4 regions of the Martelella sp. AMO21009 genome follow, and region 4 is predicted to be linked to each of the others. Evidence: predicted binding sites of a transcription regulator. Region 4 holds the regulator's gene; each other region holds the start of a gene.
What was found. The regulator PhoB, encoded in region 4, activates phosphate uptake and scavenging genes when phosphate is short. The targets are predictions, from matches to a motif close to TGTCATNNANCTGTCAT.
Positions count from the first base shown of each region.

Region 1 (3,403 bases), on a different contig from region 4:
TGAAATCGATCAGGGACTGCGCGCCTACATGCTGCGCGTCTACAATCTCATGGCTCTTGGCCTCGTGATCACCGGTATCGCGGCTTTCGGAATCTTCACGGCTTCGGTATCGGGCGATGCCAGCGGCCAGGTTCAGCTTACCCAGTTCGGTCAGGTCATGTACGCCTCGCCGCTGAAGTGGCTCGTCATGTTCGCTCCGCTGATCGCCTTCTTCTTTCTGGCGTTCCGCATCAACAAGATGAGCGTCGCCGCCGCCCAGACGGCGTTCTGGGTCTATGCCGCGCTGACCGGCATTTCGCTGTCGACGATCTTCCTGGTTTATACCGGCCAGAGCATCGTCCAGACCTTCTTCATCACTGCGGCCTCGTTCGGCGCGCTGTCGCTTTACGGCTACACCACCAAGCGCGACCTGTCGGCGATGGGCTCGTTCATGGTGATCGGCCTGTTCGGCGTGATCATCGCCATGATCGTCAACATCTTCCTGCAGTCGAGCGCGCTCGGCTTCGCGATCTCGGTTCTCGGCGTGCTGATCTTCGCCGGCCTGACCGCGTGGGACACGCAGAAGATCAAGGAAATGTATTATGAAGGCGACGGCCATGAAGTGGCTGGCCGCAAGGCGGTGATGGGCGCTCTGACGCTCTACCTCGACTTCATCAACATGTTCCTGTTCCTGCTGCGCCTGCTCGGCAACCGGAACTAAGTCGGTTGATGATGGAATACTGATCGAGGCGGCCTCCGGGCCGCCTTTTTCATACCCGCTTTTCCCGGCCCCGAAAGCGGTCTATCGTTCTCCGAAGCTTTCAACCGCCGCGACAGAAATCATGACCATAACTCTCCGCCCCGCCTCGCCCGCCGACCTTACCGCGATCACCGAGATCTATGCCGAATGCGTGCTGAACGGCGTCGCGAGCTATGAGCTGGAGCCGCCGGGCCGGGACGAAATGGAAGCGCGGATGTCTGCAATCACCGCCGCCCATTACCCCTATCTCGCCGCCGTCGAGGGCGACCGCGTCATCGGCTATGCCTATGCCAGCGCCTTCCGCACGCGGCCTGCCTATCGCTGGCTGGTCGAAAACTCGGTCTATCTCTCTCCGCAAGCGCGCGGCAAGGGCGTCGGCAAAAGCCTGCTCTCGCGGCTGATCGAGGAATGCGAACAACGCGGCTTCCGCCAGATGGTCGCCGTCATCGGCGGCGCCAGCCCGGCCTCGATCGCGCTTCATACCGCGCTCGGCTTCACCGAGGCCGGCCGGCTGACGGGCACCGGCTTCAAGCACGGGAGATGGCTGGACACCGTGTTCATGCAGCGCCCGCTCGGCGAGGGCAACCGGAGCGATCCGCTGCCCTTGTCGCTTTGAGCGCCTGCGACATCACCGCGCGCGGAACCAACGGCTCGGGCCGCGCATTGAAGAAGACGGGACGCCTTGCAAAGAGGGACGAATCCCTGCACTTTCCTCATCCTCCCTTCATTTCGGGCAAGGAAAACGATTTGCGCTACGCCATCTATTTCACTCCCGCCATCGACCATCCCCTGACGATTGCCGCCAGCCGCTGGCTCGGCTACGACGCCTTTGCCGGCGAGGAACGGCCGTTTCCAGACAGTATCGCGCTCGCCGCCGGCCGGATGAGCGCCGTGACGGCGGCGGCCGCCCGCTACGGCTTCCACGCCACGCTGAAGGCGCCGTTCCGGCTTGCCGACAACGCCACGCCGGCAGCGCTGGAGGCCGCCTTTGACGTGTTCTGCCGCAAGCACAGCCCGTTCGACATACCCGAACTGAAACTCGGCAAGCTCGGCAGGTTTCACGCCCTCGTCCCGGCGCAAGAGAGCGATACGCTCCAGGATTTCGCCGCCGATGTGGTGCGCTATTTCGAGCCGATGCGCGCGCCGCTCGCCAACGAGGAGATCGCGCGGCGCAAGCCGGAGGAATTGAGCGAGACGGAGCGCGACAATCTGGAGCGCTGGGGTTACCCTTATGTCTTCGACGACTTCCGCTTCCACATGACGCTGACCGGACCGGTGACCGGAACCGACATGCACGTGATCGAGACCGCCATCGAAGACTATTTCGCCCCCTTTGTCGGCAAGCCGCTTGAAATTTCCGGCATCGGCCTGTTCATGGAGGAGCGGCGCGGCGCGCCCTTCGTCATCCGCCGCTGGCAACCGCTGACGGGCGGCCAGACCACGCTTTTCGGGGCGGAAGACACAGGGACAAGTGAGACCGGGGCCGGAGAAAGCGAGGAATGAGCGCCGAAGCCGTTTTCACCAATGCGCGGATCGTGCTTGAGGACGAAATCGTACACGGCGCGCTCCTGGCGCGCGACGGTGAAATCGTTGACATCTCGGGACACCCGACCCGCCATGGCGAGGACATGGAGGGCGACTACCTGGTCCCCGGTCTGATCGAGCTTCACACCGATCATCTCGAAGGCCATTATGCGCCGCGTCCCGGCGTGCGCTGGGACAAGATCGCCGCCGTCCAGGCCCATGACAGCCAGATCATAGCGTCCGGCATCACCACCGTTTTCGACTGCCTGCGCATGGGCTCCGACGATACCGACGGCTTCGATCTCGGCGAGATGCGCGACATGGCCGACGCGATCCAGCAGGCCGAGCGGGAGAACCGGCTGAAGGCCCAGCACTTCCTGCATCTGCGCTGCGAGGTCTCAGCCGCCAATGTGATGGAGCATTTCGCCGGCTTCGAGAACGATCCGCATGTCAGGCTGACCTCGCTGATGGACCACGCGCCGGGCCAGCGGCAGTTTTCAGATCTCGATCAGTACGAGCTCTTTTACAAGCCGAAGCGTGGGCTTTCCGACGCGGCTTTCGCCGCCTTCATTGCCCGTCGGCAGGCGGAATCCGAAAAACATTCCGACCGCCACAGGCAGATGATTTCCGATCACTGTGCCGCCCGCGGCATCGCCATTGCCAGCCATGACGACGCCACCGTGGCCCATGTCGAAGAGGCAATCGGCCACGGCGTTGCGGTTGCCGAGTTTCCGACAAGCCTCGAGGCCGCCAACGCCTCGCACAAGGCTGGAATGTCGGTGCTGATGGGCGCGCCCAACGTGGTGCGCGGCAAATCGCATTCCGGCAATATCGCCGCGCGCGATCTGGCCGAGCGCGGCGTGCTGGACATTCTGTCATCGGATTACGTGCCCTTCAGCCTGCTCTATGCCCCTTTCATTCTCGCCGATACCATCGAGACGATCAGCCTGCCGCGGGCGCTCAGGATGGTGACGGCGACGCCGGCCAGAACCGTCAAGCTCGACGATCGCGGGCGGATCGCGCCGGGGCTGAGGGCCGATCTGGTGCGCGTCCACCGCCCCGCCGGCGCGCCGGTAACCCGCGCGGTCTGGCGCGCGGGCAAGCGGGTGGCCTGACCGGATGGCCGAGCCGGGCAGGATT
Region 1 is NZ_JBAKFR010000007.1:134,901-138,303, forward strand. It holds gene V6766_RS10895 (Bax inhibitor-1/YccA family protein) at 1-700, shown strand, start outside; gene V6766_RS10900 (N-acetyltransferase family protein) at 822-1,355, shown strand; gene V6766_RS10905 (DUF1045 domain-containing protein) at 1,487-2,242, shown strand; gene V6766_RS10910 (alpha-D-ribose 1-methylphosphonate 5-triphosphate diphosphatase) at 2,239-3,378, shown strand; gene phnN (phosphonate metabolism protein/1,5-bisphosphokinase (PRPP-forming) PhnN) at 3,383-3,403, shown strand, end outside.
Region 1: a site for PhoB is predicted at 1,451-1,467, ahead of V6766_RS10905 (DUF1045 domain-containing protein). Genes of this name have one in related genera too.

Region 2 (3,403 bases), on a different contig from region 4:
TTTCGACCAGCAGTTCCATGTCGTGGAGGACAACCTCGGTGCTGGCAGCACCGCTCTCGGCATATTCCAGTTCGAAGGTCCGCTCCGAGACCACGGAAAAGCCGAGATTTTCCAGAAGCGGCACGCGGCGCGACAACGGCACATGGGAGCCGCCGTGGAATATCTTGAGACGGAGCACCTCCGCCTCTTCCTCATGCCGGTCGCGGTAGAAATCGATGCGCATGCCTTTCTTGGCCGCGTCACCGATCAGCCCGAGATCGGCATAGGCCTCGTCGGGGGAGAAGGCCTCGTGATAGGCCTCATTTGCCTCGATCTCCGGCGCGCCGGGACCGGCCAGTTCCTTGAACCGCTCCGTCCAGTCGGCGGCAAGTCTTGTGACCTCGGCCTCGAGTTCGGCCTGCGGCACGTCCGGCGTCTTGTCCAGGCTGCGACGGCCGATGATGAAATGCACCCGCGCCGAACGCCCCTCGGGAAACGACGGATAATAGGCGGACACCCGGCCCTTGTAGACGCTGGCGAGATAGTCGCCGATCTTCTCGCGCAGGCGGGAATCGTAAAGGTTACGCGGCACATAGACGAGCACGGATACGAAGCGGTCGAAATTGTCGATCCGGCTCAGCACCCGGATGCGCGGCCGGTCGGCGATCGCCATGATCTGCTCGCAAAAATCGGCAAGCAGCGGCACCGGAGCCTGGAACAGTTCGTCGCGCGGATAGGATTCCAGAATGTTCTGCAGCATCCGGCCCGCATGGCTCTTCGGCTCGTACCCGAAGCGGCGCGTGACATCCGCGATCTTGGCGCGCAAGAGCGGTATGCGCACCGCCGACTGGGTATAGGCGGTGAAGGTGAACAGGCCGACGATCCTGAGCTCGCCGACCACCTCGCCATTTTCACCGAAACGCTTGACGCCGATATAATCCATATAGGCGCGGCGATGGACCGTGGAGGTGGTGTTGGCCTTGGTCACCAGAAGCAGTTTCGGGCTTTCCAGAAAGCCGATGATTTCCGGCGTCGAGACCACGGGATTGGGGCCGCGCCGCAGCACCCGCATTTCCGGATCGGAGAGGATGCCGATCGCCGCGTCCGGCACATGCTCGACCCGCGCGCCGTCCGCATCCTTGAGATAGACAAGCTCGCGCATGCCGAGGAAGGTGAAGTTGCCATCGCGCAGCCAGGCGAGAAAGGCAAGCGCCTCCTCCCGCGCATCCGCGACGGCAGCCGGGGCGCGGGTTTTGATTTCGTTCATCGCGGTTTCGAGCTTGGCGAGCATTTCCGGCCAGCCGGCGACTGCCAGACGAACATGGTTCAGGATATATTCGAGCTGCGCCTTCAGCCGCGCGCGCGTTTCCGGCGCGAGCTGGCGGACATGGACCTGGACATGGCTGATGCGGTCGTCTTCGGCATGCTCGACATCGGATGAAAACGCCACCGGCGCCTGTCCAGGGGTGACGACCAGAATCGGGTGGACGGCCAGCATGAAATCATTGGTGAATTCCGCGATCTCCGCCATAACCGAATCATAGATGAACGGCATGTTGCGGTCGGTGACGGTGATCACGTCGGTTGCGATGCCCTCCGGCGCGATGCCTTCGACAGCGCCGATCGTGACCCGCGCGTCGCCGCCGTCATAGGCCGCGATCTCGTCGGCCGCGTGGTAGGCGGCGGCCGCAATCGCTTCGGGCGTGTAGCGCTCCAGATCCTCGGGACTGGCATGGTCGAACATGAAAGCCGGGTTGATGTAAGCCTTGTTGGCCTCCCTGGCGAGGCGCTCGGCCTGCTGCATCAGGGACTTGCGCTTCTGGTCGGCTTTGGTGTCCATGTTTCCTCCAGCTTATTTTATGTCAGCGGATCGAGCCGCTATTTTGGGCGATTTTCCGCACCATTGGTATACCGTTTAACGCCGCGGCCATGACAGCCGCTTGACAGCCTGCTCCAATAGGCGATTTAGAGCGTAATTGAGGCGAATGACAAAACAATTTCGCCGCCTTATCGTTCCGGTTGCATTCAGCCCAGGCATCAACGGGGCCCACTATGACATTCGACATGCCCGACGGCGCCGTTATCGCGATTTCAAGCTACGTCATGCGCGGTAAGATTGGCAACCGCGCCATCGTGTTTGCACTGGAAACTCTTGGTTACAATACATGGTCCGTGCCCACCGTCGTGCTGCCCTGGCACCCGGGACACGGGCGGGCGACAAGGCTGCAATTTGAAGGCGAGGCTTTCGCGACGGCACTCGGAGAACTCGGCGCAAGCCGCTGGCGCGGAGAGGTTCGCGCCGTCATCAGCGGCTATCTCGCCAGCGCGGCGCAGGCCGATGCAATCGCGCAACTGGTGGAAAACCTGCGCGCCGAAAATCCCGACCTGATCTATCTCTGCGATCCCGTGATCGGCGATGAGGGCGGGCTTTATGTCGGCGAAGACACCGCCCGCGCAATCCGCGACCGGCTTCTGCCGCTCGCCGATATCGCGACGCCCAACCGATTCGAACTCGCCTGGCTTTCAGGGCGCACGCTTGAAGACAATACGGCCGCAATCGATGCAGCACTTGCACTCGGGCCGGCGGAAGTCGTGGTCACCTCGGCGCATTCCATGCTGAAGCAGGGCGTCGCGGCGCTGTTCGTCGATCGCAGGCAGGCGCTACTTGCCGAGCATCAGCGCGTCGACAACCCGCCGAACGGGCTCGGCGACCTGTTTTCCGCGCTGTTTCTGGCCGCAAGGCTTGCCGGAAAGCCGCCGGCAGAGGCGCTTGAAAAATCCACCGCCTCCGTATTCGAGACCCTGACCCGCGCGGTGCGCGAAGGCGCGGACGAGTTGATGCCGGAAAAGGACGCGCAAAGCCTGAGGGCGCCTTTTGCAAAAGTTGGCCTTCGTCAATTGATGCATCCCGCCCGGCGACGTAAAAGAAACTGACGCGCTGGCACAGCGCCCAAAAATAAGGACGGCAGAATGACGGACTCTTTCCCGAAACCCCTTCTCGACGGCTACAAGAACTTCATGTCCGGACGCTATGTCGAGGAGCGCGCCCGCTATCGCCAGCTCGCCGAGGAAGGGCAGAAGCCGCAGACCCTGTTCATCGCCTGTTGCGATTCCCGCGCGGCCCCCGAAATGATCTTCGATGCCAGCCCGGGCGAGCTTTTCGTGGTGCGCAATGTCGCCAATATGGTGCCGCCCTATGAGCCGGACGGCCAGTATCACGGCACGTCCGCCGCCCTTGAATTCGCGGTCGAGGGGCTGAAGGTCAAGAATATCGTGGTGCTCGGCCACGGCCGCTGCGGCGGCATTCATGCAGCGCTTTCGCCGAACGCCGATCCGCTGTCGCCGGGCGATTTCATCGGCAAGTGGACCAATCTGCTGAAGCCCGCAGCCGCCCAGATCAATTCCAACTCGATCATGACGGAAG
Region 2 is NZ_JBAKFR010000003.1:206,612-210,014, forward strand. It holds gene V6766_RS05195 (NAD-glutamate dehydrogenase) at 1-1,819, opposite strand, end outside; gene pdxY (pyridoxal kinase PdxY) at 2,032-2,913, shown strand; gene V6766_RS05205 (carbonic anhydrase) at 2,950-3,403, shown strand, end outside.
Region 2: a site for PhoB is predicted at 1,909-1,925, ahead of V6766_RS05195 (NAD-glutamate dehydrogenase). Genes of this name have one in related genera too.

Region 3 (3,403 bases), on a different contig from region 4:
CAGTGGCGCGCGATTTCGATCCGCTTCGCCAGCCAGACCTTGTCGTGGTTCTGGACGTAATCGAGAAAACGCTTCAGCCCCGCCATCCGCCCCGGCTTGCCGACGAGCCGGCAGTGCAGCCCGATCGACATCATCTTCGGCGCGCCCTCGCGGCCCTCGTCATAGAGCGTGTCGAAGGCATCCTTGAGATAGGTGAAGAACTGCTCGCCGGAATTGAACCCCTGAGGCGTAGCGAAGCGCATGTCGTTATTGTCGAGCGTATAGGGGATGCGCAGGAACGGCTTGCCGTCCTTGGTGCGCACCCAGTAGGGCAAGTCGTCGGCATAGGTATCAGAGGAATAGAGGAAGCCGCCCTCCTCCATCACGAGGTCGAGCGTATTGATCGAGGGCTTGCCCTGATAGAGGCCATAGGGTCGCTCGCCGGTGATTTCGGTGTGCAGCCGCACCGCCTCGCGAATATGGGCGCGCTCGGTGTCAATGTCGAAATCCTTGTATTCGAGCCATCTGAGACCGTGGCTGGCGATTTCCCAGTTCGCCTCCTTCATGGCGGCGACGGCTTCCGGGTTTCGCGCCATCGCCTGGGTCACGCCATAGACGGTGACCGGGATTTCCATGCGCGTGAACAGCCGCCACAGCCGCCAGAAACCGGCGCGCGAGCCATATTCGTAGAGCGATTCCATGTTCATGTTGCGCTGGCCGGGCCAGGCCTCGGCGCCGACGATTTCCGACAGCAGGCATTCCGACGCCGGGTCGCCATCGAGAATGCAGCTCTCGCCGCCCTCCTCGTAATTGATCACGAACTGCACGGCGATATTGGCGTCATCCGGCCATTTCGGGTCCGGCGGATTGCGGCCATAACCCACAAGATCACGCGGATATGCCTTCGTTTCAGCGTCCATCATGCCCTCAATTCCATTCCTTGCCGACGGTAGACGACCGTCGCCATCGCCGGAAGAGATAAGGCGAAAAGGCCGGCAGGAATCAAGGGGAAAAGCCAGATCGGGCGGAAAGCCGCCGCGCAGCCTTTATGCCGACTGCCGCGCCCTGACGGCACCCATCGGATGCAGCGAATGGACGCAGAACGGCGCGCCGGGCTCCTCCTCGATGAACAGCGCGATATGATCGACCTCGACCGGCTCCAGCAGGATCGGCCCGAAAAACGCCGCCACCGAGCGTTCCATCCGCGCCATTTCGCTTGGGGAAAGAGGACCGGTCAGCGGCATGTGAAAGGAGAAGGCGGCAAGCACATCCGGTTCGCCCCAGCGGTGCAGGTTGTCAAACTGAACCGGCGTCAGCCCGCCCGACGCCCGCCGCTCGATCTCGGCCTCGGAAAGCGGCGCGCGGAAGGCGTCGAACTCGGTGACGATACTGGCTGCCAGCGTATCGAGCGCGGGCGTTGCCGTCATCGGCGCGAGCGCCAGAATATCGCGGCGATGCACGACCGTGAACGGCGGCAGGGTGAAGGGCTGAAAACGCATGGCAAAGCGCATCATCGCCTTCAGCAGCATGGATTCGTTCATGCCTTCGGCCAGATGGAACGGCGATTTCAGCATGCCCTGAAACCCGTAGCGGCGCGGCAACGCGGTGTGATAGGCGATTTCGGCAAGCGGCAGGCCGGAAATCATCGGCGGCTCGACCACCTCGCCGGAAAACGCGCTCCGCCCGATCCAGTTCGCGCCCACGATGGCGAGCCCGTCATGCGGCGATGGCGTAAAGCAGATGGCATAGCGTTCGGCAGGCATCGCGGATCACATGAGGAAACGGTTTCTCGCCTCTGAGATAGCCGATTCCAATGACACTGATACGACGGGCTTACCGTTTGCGGCGCGGCCAGGTGCGGCAATCTACACCATGGACAATCCGGCAGCACGTTCTATTCTTTTTAAGCGCAATGCCTGTGCATGACATCAAGGTGTCGGCCATCCCGGACCGCGCGAACGATCTGCGGTGCAAGATTGCCGGCATCGGTTGAAATGACAGGCGCATGCCAACCGGGAAAGGAAGCGTCGTGCACTTCGGTTGCAAATATTCCCGATCAGAGAACAGTCGCCTCCGCAGCGCCCTGAAGCAGGCTCTAGCAGGCGTTGGCCGATGTCCCGAAAACGATCGGTCGCCCCCGAAGACCGCCTTCCCCGGCCAAATCCCTTTGCGGAAGCTCCATTCCGCATTTTCTCAAGACAGGATGTTCCGATGGATAAGACCATGAAAGCCGCCGTTGTCCGGCAACTCGGCAAACCTTTGGTAATGGAGGAGGTCGCGGTCCCCTCGGTCGGACCGGGCCAGATTCTCGTCAAGATGGCCGCAAGCGGCGTCTGCCATACAGACCTGCACGCGGCGGAAGGCGATTGGCCGATCAAGCCCGAGCCGCCCTTCATTCCGGGCCATGAGGGCGTGGGACATGTTGTGGCCGTGGGCGCCGGCGTCAGCCATGTCAAGGAAGGCGACCGCGTCGGGGTTCCGTGGCTCTACACCGCCTGCGGCTGCTGCAAGCATTGCCTCGGCGGATGGGAGACGCTGTGCGAATCGCAGCAGAACACCGGCTATTCGGTCAATGGCAGTTTCGCCGAATATGTTCTGGCCGACCCGAACTATGTCGGACACCTGCCTGACAATGTCAGCTTCACCGAAATTGCGCCGATCCTGTGCGCAGGCGTCACCGTCTACAAGGGCCTCAAGGTGACGGACACGAAGCCCGGCGACTGGGTCGTGATCTCGGGCATTGGCGGGCTCGGCCATCTGGCCGTGCAATATGCAAAGGCAATGGGCCAGAACGTGCTTGCCGTGGATATCGACGACGCGAAACTCGATCTGGCGAAGCGTCTCGGCGCAAGTCTGGCGGTCAATGCGCGCAACACCGATCCGGTGGCCTTCGTGAAAAAGGAAATCGGCGGCGCGGAAGGGGTTCTGGTCACCGCCGTTTCGCCCAAGGCTTTCGAACAGGCGCAGGGCATGGTCCAGCGCGGCGGTACCGTATCGCTCAATGGCCTGCCGCCCGGCGACTTTCCGCTGCCGATCTTCGATACCGTGCTGAACGGCATCACGGTGCGCGGATCGATCGTCGGAACCCGGCTTGACCTGCAGGAGGCGCTGGATTTCGCTGGCGCGGGGAAGGTCAAGGCGACGATCAAGACCGACAAGCTCGAAAACATCAACGAGATCTTCGCCAAGATGCACCACGGCGAAATCGAGGGCCGTATCGTCATCGACTACCAGTGATCGCCGAGCCCGACAAAGCAAACAGCCGCATTCTGTCCGGATGCGGCTGACGACAGGCAGACAGAGCCGTTTTGCGTTTCGAAGGAAAGCAGAATGGCTCTATCGCTTTTCGCCATGGGCGCGTCTGCGATAGATCGAAAGATCGTAGATATCGGGCAGCGCGTCCACCGGCTGGCCGGCGGCAAGC
Region 3 is NZ_JBAKFR010000007.1:91,696-95,098, forward strand. It holds gene puuE (allantoinase PuuE) at 1-899, opposite strand, end outside; gene V6766_RS10695 (DUF1045 domain-containing protein) at 1,026-1,742, opposite strand; gene adhP (alcohol dehydrogenase AdhP) at 2,191-3,216, shown strand; gene V6766_RS10705 (NAD(P)/FAD-dependent oxidoreductase) at 3,316-3,403, opposite strand, start outside.
Region 3: a site for PhoB is predicted at 1,793-1,809, ahead of V6766_RS10695 (DUF1045 domain-containing protein). Genes of this name have one in related genera too.

Region 4 (3,403 bases):
GCCGCTGGCTTCTGACCACCACGGCCGGCGATACGGTGAAGGCAAAATATGTGATCGAGGCCGTGGGGCTTCTCTCCTCCTCCTATGCCCCGCAATTTCCCGACCAGGACAAGTTCAAAGGCGAGGTCCTGCTCGCCTCGAAATGGCCGGACACCGCGCCCGATCTGGAAGGCAAGCGCGTGGGCGTGGTCGGCACCGGCTCGACCGGCATCCAGATCATCACCGCGCTCGCCGACAAGGTCGGCCATCTGCATGTGCTGCAGCGGACCGCGCAATGGGTGGTGCCGCTCGGCATCGGCCCCTTCCCGGCCGAAACGCGCGAGAAGATCAAGGCCGATCCGCATGGCTTCCGCGACTGGGCGCTGAGCACGGCTGCGGTTTTCGGCTTCGACGAAAGCACCGTGTCCGCGCTCGAGGTGGATGAGGAAGAGCGCCGCCGGGTCTATGAGAAGGCGTGGCAGAAGGGCAACGGCTTCAGCTTCCTGCTCGAAACCTTCTCCGATATTCCGGTGACCGCCGAAGCCAACAAGACGGCGACCGATTTCATCAAGTCGAAGATCGACGCCATCGTCAAGGATCCGGAGACCGCCCGCAAGCTGACCCCGCGCGACTATTACGCCAAGCGTCCGCTGGCCGCCGACAATTACTACGAGACCTATAATCGCGACAATGTCACCCTCCACGACGTCAAGGCCGAGCCGATCGAGCGCTACGCCGAAAACGGGCTGATCGTCGGCGGCAGGGAGCTGGAACTCGACGTGGTGATCATGGCGACCGGCTTCGACGCGATGACCGGCAACTATCTGAAGATCGACACGATCGGCCGCGACGGCGTGCGCCTGAAGGACGCCTGGAAGGAAGGCCCGCGCGCCTATGCCGGCATGTCGATCGCCGGTTTTCCGAACCTTCTGATGGTGTTCGGCCCGTTCAGCCCCTTCACCAGCCAGCCGCTGGTGCATGAATGGCAGGTCGACTTCCTGTGCACCCTGATCGAAAAGGCCGAACAGGGCAACGGCATCATCGAGACCAGCAAAAAGGCCCAGGACGACTGGGTGCGGGTGTGCCAGGAAGGCATGGCCGGCACGCTGTTCGAGGTTACCGATAGCTGGATCAACGGCGCCAACATTCCCGGCAAGCCCCGCACCTCGATGTGGTATATGGGCGGCATGGGCAATTACATGACCGAAATGAACGCCATCCGCGACGACAATTACCGCGGTTTCGAAGTCCGCTGATCCCGAACGTCGAAGGCACGGGATTGACCGGACTTCGATTCAATGGATGTTCCGGCGTACGATCTCATCTCAAAGGGCGAAGTAGCAGGGGCCATGCGGCCCCTCACACTTCCATCGAATAGCCGGCCCCGCGCACGGTGCGGATCACGTCGGGCATCTGCGAGAAGTTGAGCGCCTTGCGCAGCCGGCCGACATGGACGTCGACGGTGCGTTCGTCGACATAGATGTCGTGGCCCCAGACGCCATCGAGAAGCTGGGAGCGCGAGAACACCCGGCCGGGCGAGGTCATCAGGAATTCGAGCAGCCGGAACTCGGTCGGCCCGAGGCGAACTTCCTTGGCCTTGCGATGGACGCGGTGGGTCTCGCGGTCAAGCTCGATATCGCCGCATTTCAAGACGCTGGAGAGCACTTCCGGCCGGGCCCGGCGCAGGATCGCCTTGACGCGCGCCATCAGTTCCGGCGTCGAGAACGGCTTGACGACATAGTCGTCGGCGCCGATCGCAAGGCCGCGAACCTTCTCGCTTTCCTCGCCGCGCGCCGTCAGCATGATGATCGGCAGGCGCTCGGTTTCCGGCCGCATCCTGAGCCGGCGGCAGAGCTCGATGCCGGAGACGCCGGGCAGCATCCAGTCGAGCAGAAGAAGGTCCGGCACCCGTTCCTGGAGCCTCAGTTCGGCCTCGTCGCCGCGGGCGATCGTCTCGACTTCATAGCCTTCCGATTCAAGGTTGTAGCGCAGCAGAACGCTCAGCGCTTCTTCATCTTCGACAACTGCAATCTTCGGAACCATCTCGTGCCTCTGTCAAATGGTTTCAGGACTTGCTTTCGCCGGAGCCGACCGAGGGCGACATGTCGTCCTTCGGGCGTTCTCCCTGCGGCTGCGAGCCGGTGGCGATGTAGTAGATCATTTCAGCAATATTGGTGGCGTGGTCGCCGATGCGCTCGATGTTCTTGGCGCAGAACAGAAGATGCGTGCAGGTGGTGATGTTGCGCGGATCTTCCATCATGTAGGTCAGAAGCTCGCGGAACAGCGAGGTGTAGATCGCGTCGATCTCCTCGTCGCGCTCGCGGATCGAGTTGGCCTTGTCGGCCTGGCGCGAGGTGTAGGCGTCGAGCACTTCCTTGAGCTGGAGCAGCGCCAGTTCCGACAGGTGCTCGATGCCGTGAGCGAGCTTGCGCGGCACGCCGGTGCCCTGCACCGAAATCACCCGCTTGGCGGTGTTCTTGGCCATGTCGCCGACGCGCTCGAGATCGGCGGCGATCCGGATCGCGCCCATGATTTCGCGCAGGTCCGCCGCCACCGGCTGGCGCCGCGCGATGGTGACGATCGCCTTTTCGCCGACCTCGCGCTCGGCATCGTCCAGCGCCAGATCCTCGGCGATCACCTTTTCGGCGAGCTCGGTATCGGTGTTGACCAGCGCCACGACGGATTGCGAGACCATCTCTTCCGCCATGCCGCCCATTTCGGAGATCCGGCGCTGGAGATATTTCAGCTCCTCGTCGAAGGCCGATATGATATGCGAGTGTGCCATCTGTGCGTCTCCTTAACCGAACCGGCCCATGATGTAGTCCTGGGTCCGCTGGTCCGCGGGATTGGTGAAAATCGTGTCGGTGTCGTCCTCCTCGACCATGTAGCCGAGGTGGAACATCGCCGTGCGTTCGGAAACGCGGGCGGCCTGCTGCATCGAATGGGTCACCATCACGATGGTGTAGTTCTGCTTCAGCTCGCTGATCAGCTCTTCCACGCGCGCGGTCGCGATCGGGTCGAGCGCCGAGCACGGTTCGTCCATCAGGATCACTTCGGGGCTGACAGCAATGGCGCGGGCGATGCAGAGCCGCTGCTGCTGGCCGCCGGAAAGGCTGGTGCCGGGCTCGTGCAGGCGGTCCTTGACCTCGTTGAACAGGCCGGCCTTCTGCAGGCTGGTCTCGACGATCCGGTCGAAATCCGAACGGTGGCGGGCCAGACCATGGATGCGCGGGCCATAGGCGACATTCTCGTAGATCGATTTCGGAAACGGGTTGGGGTTCTGGAACACCATGCCGACGCGGGCGCGCAGTTCCACCACGTCGATGCCGGAGGTGTAGATGTCCTCGCCGTCGAGCGTGATCGTGCCGGTGACCCGGCAATTCTCGATCGTGTCGTTCATGCGGTTGAGCGTGCGCAGAAAGGT
Region 4 is NZ_JBAKFR010000002.1:227,806-231,208, forward strand. It holds gene V6766_RS03310 (flavin-containing monooxygenase) at 1-1,235, shown strand, start outside; gene phoB (phosphate regulon transcriptional regulator PhoB) at 1,339-2,022, opposite strand; gene phoU (phosphate signaling complex protein PhoU) at 2,045-2,764, opposite strand; gene pstB (phosphate ABC transporter ATP-binding protein PstB) at 2,777-3,403, opposite strand, start outside.